Regions from separate parts of the Nocardia sp. NPDC055053 genome, predicted to be linked through region 4. Evidence: riboswitches for the same ligand, from Rfam matches in the RefSeq annotation. Region 4 holds a riboswitch; each other region holds the start of a gene.
What was found. A riboswitch is a leader RNA that binds a small molecule or an ion and turns the genes downstream of it on or off. The one in region 4 is predicted to bind S-adenosylmethionine.

Region 1 (2,188 bases), on a different contig from region 4:
GGTCTCGAAGAACACGGCCTGGGTGGGCACCGAGAGCGCCTGCTCCCACTGCTCGAGGTCGTCACCGTCGACGAAGACGGTCTCGACACCCCAGCGCGGCAGGATCTCGTTGCACACCACGAAGCACGAGCCGAACAGGCTGCGCGCGGCGACGAGGCGATCGCCCGCCTTCAGCAGCGCGCCGAGCGCGGTGAACACCGCGGACATGCCGGAGGCGGTCGCGAACGCGGCCTCGGCGCCGTCGAGCAGCCGGATGCGCTCCTCGAACATCGCCACGGTCGGGTTGCCGTAGCGGGAGTAGACGAAGTGCTCGACCTCGCCGGTGAACGAGGCCTCGGCGGCCTCGGCGCTCTCGTAGACGAATCCCGAGGTCAGGTACAGCGCCTCGGAGGTCTCCTCGAAGCCGGAGCGGCGCAGGCCGCCGCGGACACCGAGGGTGGCCGGGCCGACGCCCTCGGGCAGTGGCTTGTCGAACGAACCACCGGTGATCATGCGTTTCTCCTTATGCCTGACGCCACGGCAGGCCGACCGCGCGCCAGCCGGTGCTGCCGCGCTGCCCGAACGCGTCGGGGCCGCCCTCGAAACCGTCGAGCACGTTGTAGGACGGGGCGATGCCCGCCGCGGTCGCCACGGTCGCGGCGCCGATGGAGCGCTGACCGGAGCGACACAGGAACACCACGGGCGCGTCGTCCGGCCGCCCGGCCAGCGCCTGCTCTAGCTCGGCGCCGAAGTTCGGGTTGCGGGTTCCGGTGCCGTCGACCCACTCGATGAAGTGGGCCGGGCGCTCGATGGAGCTGGTGTCGGGGATGCCGATGTGTGCCCACTCACCTTCGGTGCGCACGTCGACCAGCACCGCGCCCGGATGCTCGGTCAGGATCTCCCACGCCTTCTCAGGGGTGATGTCGCCGGCGTAAGTCATGTCGAAACCTCCTGCGTGAATCCGCTCTTGCCGTGGCGGTTGTCCGGCGCACGGCCAGGTCGTCACCCGGAGCACCCCACCGCGGAGGAGGGTTGCCGACCAGCGAGCCGGGGCTTGGTACTGGTACTCATGACCTTGCGAACTGAGATTGCCCCGGCACAGGTCACCGTGTCAAACGGTTCATGGTGTGCAGACCAGCCAGGCGCCGTCGACCCGGGTCAGGTTCCAGGTGCTGGTGGACGACGTGTCGCCGATCTGCACGGTGGCGTCGATCTTGGCGCGGTCGCCGTTGACGGTCGCCTTGTCGAAACCCTTCTTGTCGATCGTCACGGCCGATTTCGGGCCGCCGAGCCGTTCGGAGAGGCCGGATTTCTCCTCGTCGAAGCCGGGGCACGCGACACCGGGCGGCGGACGCAGCTCACTGCGCGAGCGCGCGTCGATATAGTTGGAGACGGCGGCCGTGAGCCGGTCGGCCTCTGTGACATTTTTCTCAGCGGGTGAGAGCAGCCCACCGAGCACGATGCCGATGAGCACGACCACCGCGATCACCGCGGCCGCTACGAACGGGACGACGGAACGCTTGTCGGTCTGATCCACCACGATGGGCTGGTCTTCCGAGCCTGATTGTTCCTCGTTCATGCTGTAATCCTGACAGACCGGGCGCGGGCAACCGCACCGCGCGCCGGGTGGCCACAACGCCGCAGATAGAATCGCCTTCGAATGCGGCCTGCTGCCGACGTCGAAGGCAGCTGCCAGCCGCCGGATCGCCAACTTAGCCTAAGCTAAATTGACGCCGTCAACAGTTCTCGACCAAAGGGTGCGCGTAGAAAATGACCGAACAGAGTGCAGCGACCCGCCCGCTCCGCATTGCGATCGTGGGCGCAGGACCGGCCGGTATCTACGCCGCCGACGCCTTGATGAAGTCCGATGCCGACGTGAGCATCGACCTCTACGAGCGCATGCCCGCGCCCTTCGGCCTGATCCGCTACGGCGTCGCGCCCGACCACCCGCGCATCAAGGGCATCATCACCGCCCTGCACAAGGTCCTCGACAAGGACCAGGTGCGGCTGCTCGGCAACATCGACTACGGCACCGACATCACCCTGGATGATCTGCGCCAGTTCTACGACGCGGTGATCTTCTCCACCGGCGCCAACGCCGACCGGGCCCTGCCGATCCCTGGCATCGACCTCGACGGCTCCTACGGTGCCGCCGACTTCGTGTCCTGGTACGACGGACACCCGGACGTGCCGCGCTCGTGGCCGCTGG
Region 2 (2,188 bases), on a different contig from region 4:
CCGCGCCCTTGGGCGCGAGCTGCTTGGCCCGCGCGTACCAGGGCGAGGTCTCCAGACCCGCGTAGTACACGGCCTCGACGCCCGGCTGCTCGGCGACGAACTTCGCCACGGCCTCGGCATTGGACACGTGCCGTTCGACCCGCAGGCTCAGCGTCTCGATGCCCTGGGCGATGAGGAACGCGTTGAACGGCGACACCGCCGCACCCAGATCGCGCAGCAGCTGCACGCGGGCCTTCAGCGCGAAGGCGGGCGCGCCCAGGTCGGCGAACACCGCGCCGTGGTAGCTGGGATCGGGCTCGGTGAAACCGGGGAAGCGCGCGTTGCCGTCGGCGTCGCGCACGGTCCAGTCGAAGGTGCCACCGTCGACGATCGCGCCCGCGACCGCGGCGCCGTGCCCGCCCAGGTACTTCGTGGCCGAGTGCACGACGATGTCGGCGCCGTGGGCCAGCGGCTGGATCAGGTACGGAGTCGCGACGGTGTTGTCGACGATCAGCGGGATGCCCGCCTTGTGCGCCACCTCGGCGATGCCGGGGATGTCGAACACGGCGCTGCTCGGGTTGGCGATGGTCTCGCCGTAGAAGGCCTTGGTGTTGGGCCGGATGGCGGCCTGCCACTGCGCCAGGTCGTCGGGATCCTCGACGAAGGAGACCTCGATGCCGAGCTTGGGCAGCGAGTAGTGGAACAGGTTGTACGTGCCGCCGTAGAGGTGCGGGCTCGACACGATGTGGTCACCGGCACTGGCCAGGTTCAGGATCGCGTAGGTCTCGGCGGCCTGGCCCGAGGCCAGCAGCAGCGCCGCGACGCCACCCTCGAGCGCGGCGATGCGCTGCTCGACCGCGTCCTGGGTTGGGTTCATGATCCGGGTGTAGATGTTGCCCGGTTCGGCGAGACCGAACAGCGCGGCGGCGTGGTCGGTGTCGCGGAAGGTGTAGGAGGTGGTCTGGTAGATCGGCAGTGCCCGCGCGTTGGTGCTCGCGTCGGGTGCCTGGCCCGCGTGGATCTGCTTGGTCTCGAAGGACCAGTTCTCGGGCAGGGCAGAGTCGGTCATGAAATGCTCCAGGATTGTTTGCCGGTGTCTCGCGTCAGCTGGGTCGGATCGACGGACAACAACACATGGGGGCCTCCTGCGATGCGCGCTTGCTCTCGACCTTCGAGAGCCCGGTCATCACCCGGAGCACCCCACCGCAGCTGGAGGGTTGCCGACCAGCGAGCCGGGGCTTGGCGCTGGTACTCATGACCTTGCCGTCATGTTAACCGGCCATCGGGTCAGCGCGGAAACTTCCCCCGGTTTCGTCGCCTGGATCACTCCGCCGCCGGTGTGCCGACCCCTGGCGTGTCGCGGTCGGCCGGTGCGCCGCAGACGCGGCGAAGTTCGTGGTAGGCGCGCAGGACGGCGCTCCTGGTCACCCCGGCGGCGGCTTCCGGTGTCGAGCCGAGCAGCTCGTCCTCGATGGCGGCCAGCGACAGGTGACACAGCATCTGCCAGGTGCCCGCGACCATCCGGACCGAGAAGTCGTCCGGCGTGGTCGCCATCCGCTCGGCGAGTTGCGTGCAGACCGCGACGTTCTTCTTCTCCGCGTATTCGAGCGCGCGGGCGTTCACGGCCTGGCTGGTTCGCATGATCCGCTGCATCTGCAGGAACTGGCGCAGGAACCGGATGCCGTCGGCGTCGGCCTCGGCGTCGATGACCTGCAGATAGGCGCCGCACAGCGCCCCGAGTTCGTTGCCGGTGCGCGGTTGCTCGCCGAGCGCGGCGGCGACGGTGACCCCGAAGTCGTCGATCGGGGCGAGCACGATGTCTTCCTTCATCGGGAAGTAGCGGTTGACCGTGCGCGGGGAGACGTCGGCGCCCGCGGCGATCTGCTCGACCGTGGTCGCGTCGAAGCCCTGCGAGTCGCACAGGTTCAGCCCGACCTCGACGATCGCCGCCTTGGTCTGGATCTTCTTGCGTTCGCGCAGGCCCGTCGGCGCGCGGCCGGCCGTGGTCAGGCCTGCCGGTTCGGTCGCCCGGTCCGCGCTGATCGGAGTGGTCGAGTCCAGCATCCCTCCAGATTACCGTCCGGCTCGATTTGTCTGTCCAATCGCGCCAAATGGCGCAGTCAGACATTTTGCTCTTGACGCCAATTGTCTCGTGGTGCCAGGATTGAGCCAGCCTTCGAGTGACTAGGAGTCCGTGGTGACCGGCATC
Region 3 (2,188 bases), on a different contig from region 4:
AGTGCCCGCTGCCGCCAGCTGTTTGATCTCGCCGGTGATGCGCGCGTACTCGCTGCCGTCGTCACCGCGCTCGGTGAGCCAGTGCCGCAGGAACGCGAACATGCTCTTGACGGTGATCAACGTTTCGTCGACATCGAAGAACGCCACGCTCATGCCGACTCCGCCAGGTGCGCGGTGACCGCCTTGGCCGCCTTGGCTCGCTCGATCTGCGCGATGCGGTCGTTGGGCAGCGCGGTGAACTCGATGCGCGAGCCGGCCACGGTCTTGCCGAATTGACGCACCTCGGTCTCGATGACGAACTGCAGCTTGCCGGGATCGTCCACCGAGACCGGCGTGAGCCGGGCGTGCAGGGTCGCGGGCAGCGGGAACAGGAACGAGGTGAACCGCAGGTCCACGTTGTTCCACACGATGTAGAAGTGCTCCTGCGGCCTGCGCACGCCGTATTCGAGTTCGAACGCGGCCAGGAACAGCTGGCGCACCGCCTCGATCACCACGATGCCCTGCACGTGCTCACCGGTCTGATGGTCGAGCAGCAGTTCGTTGTCGCTGTCGAGGCGCAGGTCGGCGCGGAAGACGTTCTCGTTCTCCCTGGTCAGCCCGGCCAACAGCACATTGGAATGCTGGTACTTGTGCACGTGATGGCGGCGGGCCGGTTCGGCGATCTCGCCGACCACCCGCAGCCGGGCCCCGGCGGTCTGCGCGACATGCTCGAGGTAATCGAGATCGTGCCGGGTGATGCCCTGCCCCAGGTGCACCGTCAACTCCCGATCGGTGAGACGGCCGCCGCGCAACAGGGCGACGAGTCCCGACACGGTGTGCACCCGGTCGTCCGCGGAGATTCCGAGAAACCGGTCGGCGACCACGACGAAGGTGGTCGCCACCGTTTCCGGGGCACGGGTGGCGGAGTCGAGTTGGACAACAGACATGGATAGAACCTCCAGAAGGACGCTTATGGCGGGTGGGAACTCCCCGCCATCCGGTCGTCACCCGGAGCACCCCGCCCCCGATGGAGGGTTGCCGCCCAGCAAGCCGGGGCTCGAAGCTGGAACTCGTGACCGTCGAACGAAAATTATTCGGGCGCAGAACTTTTGAACAGTGTTGCGACCAGGTTGCGAAAAATCCGACCACGGGCGGAAGATCCCCTGGTCGACGATGCCTATGCTGTGCGTGACAGTCCGTCACACCCACCGGAGGCACCGTTGCCGAACAATCTCGAAGCCAGCATCGACATCGCCGCAGCGCCGGAGAAGGTGTGGTCGATCCTGGCCGACCTGCGCCGCATGCCCGAGCTCAGCCCGACCACGCTGAAGATGATCGCCGTCGGTGGGGTCCGCGACGGCGCCTACACCGTCAATCTGAACAAGGTCGGCTGGAAGGTGTACCCGACCACCTCGCGCATCGTGAGCTACGAGCCAAGCAAGTCCTTCGCGTTCCGGATGAACGAGAACCGCACGGTGTGGCGCTACGAGCTCCAGCCGACCGCCACCGGCACCCGCGTTGTCGAAACCCGCACCGTCGACCCCGTCAAGGGCGTGCCGGCGTGGCTGCGCGGGACGATCAAGGTCGCCCTCGGTGGTGAGGAGAAGTTCGAGGCCGACCTGGTCGCGGGCATGAACGAAACCCTCAGCAAGGTCAAGGCTGTCGCAGAGCGCTGACCTGCACAAACCCCGAGAGCCCGCCGGATGATCCGGCGGGCTCTCGGCGTTGCCGGACTGTCAGGGCAGGTCTGCGCGGATCTCGTCGAGCGCCTCCGCCGTCCGCGTGAGCAGCGCCGTCACGGTCGCCAGTTCCTCGGCGGTGAACCGCGCCGCGAGATCGCGTTCCACGGCGACCGCGCGCACGTCACCCGCGGCGGTCACCTCGCGGCCCGCCTCGGTCAGCCGGGTCTCGAGCACGTTCTTGTGCCATTCGTGCGGCGTGCGCTCGACCAGGCCACGGTCCTGGAGGTTGGTCAGGACGGTGTTCATGGTCGGTGGCGTGACCCCAGCCAGCCGGGCCAGCGCGGCGGCGGAGATGCCGGGGTTCTCCGCGAGGTGTAGCAGGGCGCTGTACTGCGGGACGGTCAGCCCGGCCGGCTTCAGCGCGGCGGTCTTCGCCGCGATCAGGGACTGCTCGGCGCGCTTGATATACGTGCCGAGCCTCTCGGCGGCGGGCATGGACGTCATGCGTGCATGGTATCCGTCCGTCA
Region 4 (2,188 bases):
GCGGCCCACTCGACCTGTTCCACACCGACTTCGCGCACCGCGCCACCACCGGCCAGGTACGGCGCGCCCGCGTCGAGCCAGTCCCGCTTGCCGACCAGCACACCGGCGCCGAACGGCGCGTACAGCTTGTGCCCGGAGAAGGCGAGATAGTCGATCCCGTTCTCGCGCAAGGAGATCCGGCGATGCGGGGCCAGCTGCGCCGCGTCGACGAGAATCCGCGCGCCACACAGGTGGGCGATGGTGGCCAGCCGCTCCAGCGGCAGCACCTCACCGGTCACATTGGAAGCCCCGGTCACCGCGAGCAACGCGGCGGGCTTGCTGCACAATTCGGCGACGACCCGCCGGATCGTCTCCTCGACGGTGTCGGCGGCCTGCACGACGCGACGCCCGTGCGCAGTCCACGGCAGGAAGTTCGCGTGATGCTCGATATCGAGCACGACGGTCTCGCCGGGCACGCAGCCTGCCAGCAGGTTCAGCGAATCGGTGGTGTTGCGGGTGAACACGACGACCTGGTCGTCACAGGCGTCGACGAACCGGGCGACCGCGCCACGGGAGGCCTCGTAGCACTCGGTGGAGATCCGCGAAGCGTAGCCGGCGCCGCGGTGCACGCTGGCGTAGTACGGCAGCAGCCGCGAAATCCGGTCGGTGACCTGCCGCAACGCGGGCGCGCTCGCCGCGTAGTCGAAGTTGGCGTAGGTGCTTGTCCCGCCTTGCACGAGCGGAACCTGCAGGTCGGCGCCGGACACGGCGGCCAGGGCACAGGTGGGGTCGATTACTGCGGTCATGACGAAATCCCGTCGGCTCAGGGACTCGTTCCCGAAAAGGGTGCTGCGAGTCCGCGCTTGCCGCGCCCACTGCGGACGGCGGCCTGGTCGTCACCCGGAGCACCCCACCGCGGAGGAGGGTTGCCGACCAGCTAGCCGGGGCTTGTCGCTGGTACTCGTGACCTGTTGACGAGAGTGACAGACGATCCCGCGACCTGTCAACCACCCGAATCGCCACGCCCGAACCGAAGCGGCCGGGCGTCGCGAAGATCGGCGCGACAGCCCCACGCCGGAACATCACGCGCGCCGACGACGTAATACCAACGCCCGCAACATGACCGGCCACCCTGAGCACAGGCATTGATTGCCGTCAGGTTGCCCACTACGCAATCACAGCCCAATGATCTGCCCAATCCATGATGGATGACCCAAATGATTGAGTCTCCCCACTATTTGTTAGAGTGGCCGTCATGTCCACGAACACGAACTCCGTCCGCGGCCTGCCGCGCTACCCGGTGTACGCGCTCGGACGGCTCACCAAGGCACTGCACGCCGAGATCGACGTGCCGCTGCGCGATCACTGGGTGCTCACCTTCATCGCGGAGAACGCCGACCTGACACAGAAGAAGGTCGGCGACGCGCTCGGTATCGACCGCAGCGAAGTCGTCCGGCTGGTCGACGCGCTCGAACGCGCAGGCCTGGTAGAGCGCACCCGCGACGGCAAGGACCGCCGCAAGTACCGGCTGCGGATCACCGATGCCGGGCGCAAGCAGTGCAAGCGCACCGACCGCCTCATCGCCGATGCCACCGCGCGGGTGCTCGAGCGGCTCGACGCCGACGAACAGCGCGCACTGCACCGGCTGACGCTCACCGCGCTCGGCGAAATCCCGGAATCGCCGTCGTGATCCGCGCCGCGGCACGCCTCACGGTGCCGTAGCGCCACACCTTCTCCGAGTACCGTTGGCACCTGGTGACCATCCCGTTTGCCCTCCGGTAACCCGACCGTGAAACAACAGACGACACCGATGGGGGTCAACCGATGAGAGGTGGACTGAGCGCCATGCTCGAGCCACGCACTGAGGACCCGGCCGGCCGGTTGCGTGACCCACTGTTGCGCGCCGACCTGGCCGCGCCGCCACGCACCCTGGTGGACATCCTGACCAGCACCGCCCTGGCTCATCCCGGCGCACCCGCCATCGACGACGGCACCGTCGTGCTCAGCTATATGGAACTGATCGCCGCGATCGAGGCCAGGATGGCCGAGCTCACCGCGGCGGGCGTGCGACCGGGCGACCGGGTCGGCGTGCGGATGCCCTCGGGCAGCGCGGCGCTGTACGTGACGATCCTGGCCGCCCTCTACTGCGGCGCCGCCTATGTGCCCGTCGACGCCGACGACCCGGAGGAACGCGCCAGGCTGGTGTTCG

Region 1: linked by a shared signal. The riboswitch ahead of ACWF82_RS24890 (rhodanese-like domain-containing protein) and the one ahead of ACWF82_RS30180 (aminotransferase class V-fold PLP-dependent enzyme) in region 4 are both predicted to bind S-adenosylmethionine.
Region 2: linked by a shared signal. The riboswitch ahead of ACWF82_RS26810 (bifunctional o-acetylhomoserine/o-acetylserine sulfhydrylase) and the one ahead of ACWF82_RS30180 (aminotransferase class V-fold PLP-dependent enzyme) in region 4 are both predicted to bind S-adenosylmethionine.
Region 3: linked by a shared signal. The riboswitch ahead of ACWF82_RS29905 (AfsA-related hotdog domain-containing protein) and the one ahead of ACWF82_RS30180 (aminotransferase class V-fold PLP-dependent enzyme) in region 4 are both predicted to bind S-adenosylmethionine.

Annotation. Positions count from the first base shown of each region.
Region 1 is NZ_JBSGVD010000028.1:2,083-4,270, reverse strand. It holds gene ACWF82_RS24895 (O-succinylhomoserine sulfhydrylase) at 1-492, opposite strand, end outside; gene ACWF82_RS24890 (rhodanese-like domain-containing protein) at 503-919, opposite strand; SAM riboswitch class IV at 938-1,054, opposite strand; gene ACWF82_RS24885 (Rv0361 family membrane protein) at 1,100-1,558, opposite strand; gene ACWF82_RS24880 (FAD-dependent oxidoreductase) at 1,750-2,188, shown strand, end outside.
Region 2 is NZ_JBSGVD010000032.1:57,184-59,371, reverse strand. It holds gene ACWF82_RS26810 (bifunctional o-acetylhomoserine/o-acetylserine sulfhydrylase) at 1-1,048, opposite strand, end outside; SAM riboswitch class IV at 1,129-1,239, opposite strand; gene ACWF82_RS26805 (TetR family transcriptional regulator) at 1,303-2,043, opposite strand; gene ACWF82_RS26800 (MFS transporter) at 2,177-2,188, shown strand, end outside.
Region 3 is NZ_JBSGVD010000042.1:30,869-33,056, forward strand. It holds gene ACWF82_RS29900 (HAD family hydrolase) at 1-153, opposite strand, end outside; gene ACWF82_RS29905 (AfsA-related hotdog domain-containing protein) at 150-926, opposite strand; SAM riboswitch class IV at 941-1,057, opposite strand; gene ACWF82_RS29910 (SRPBCC family protein) at 1,200-1,655, shown strand; gene ACWF82_RS29915 (MarR family winged helix-turn-helix transcriptional regulator) at 1,716-2,165, opposite strand.
Region 4 is NZ_JBSGVD010000043.1:40,523-42,710, reverse strand. It holds gene ACWF82_RS30180 (aminotransferase class V-fold PLP-dependent enzyme) at 1-785, opposite strand, end outside; SAM riboswitch class IV at 834-948, opposite strand; gene ACWF82_RS30175 (MarR family winged helix-turn-helix transcriptional regulator) at 1,235-1,669, shown strand; gene ACWF82_RS30170 (Pls/PosA family non-ribosomal peptide synthetase) at 1,825-2,188, shown strand, end outside.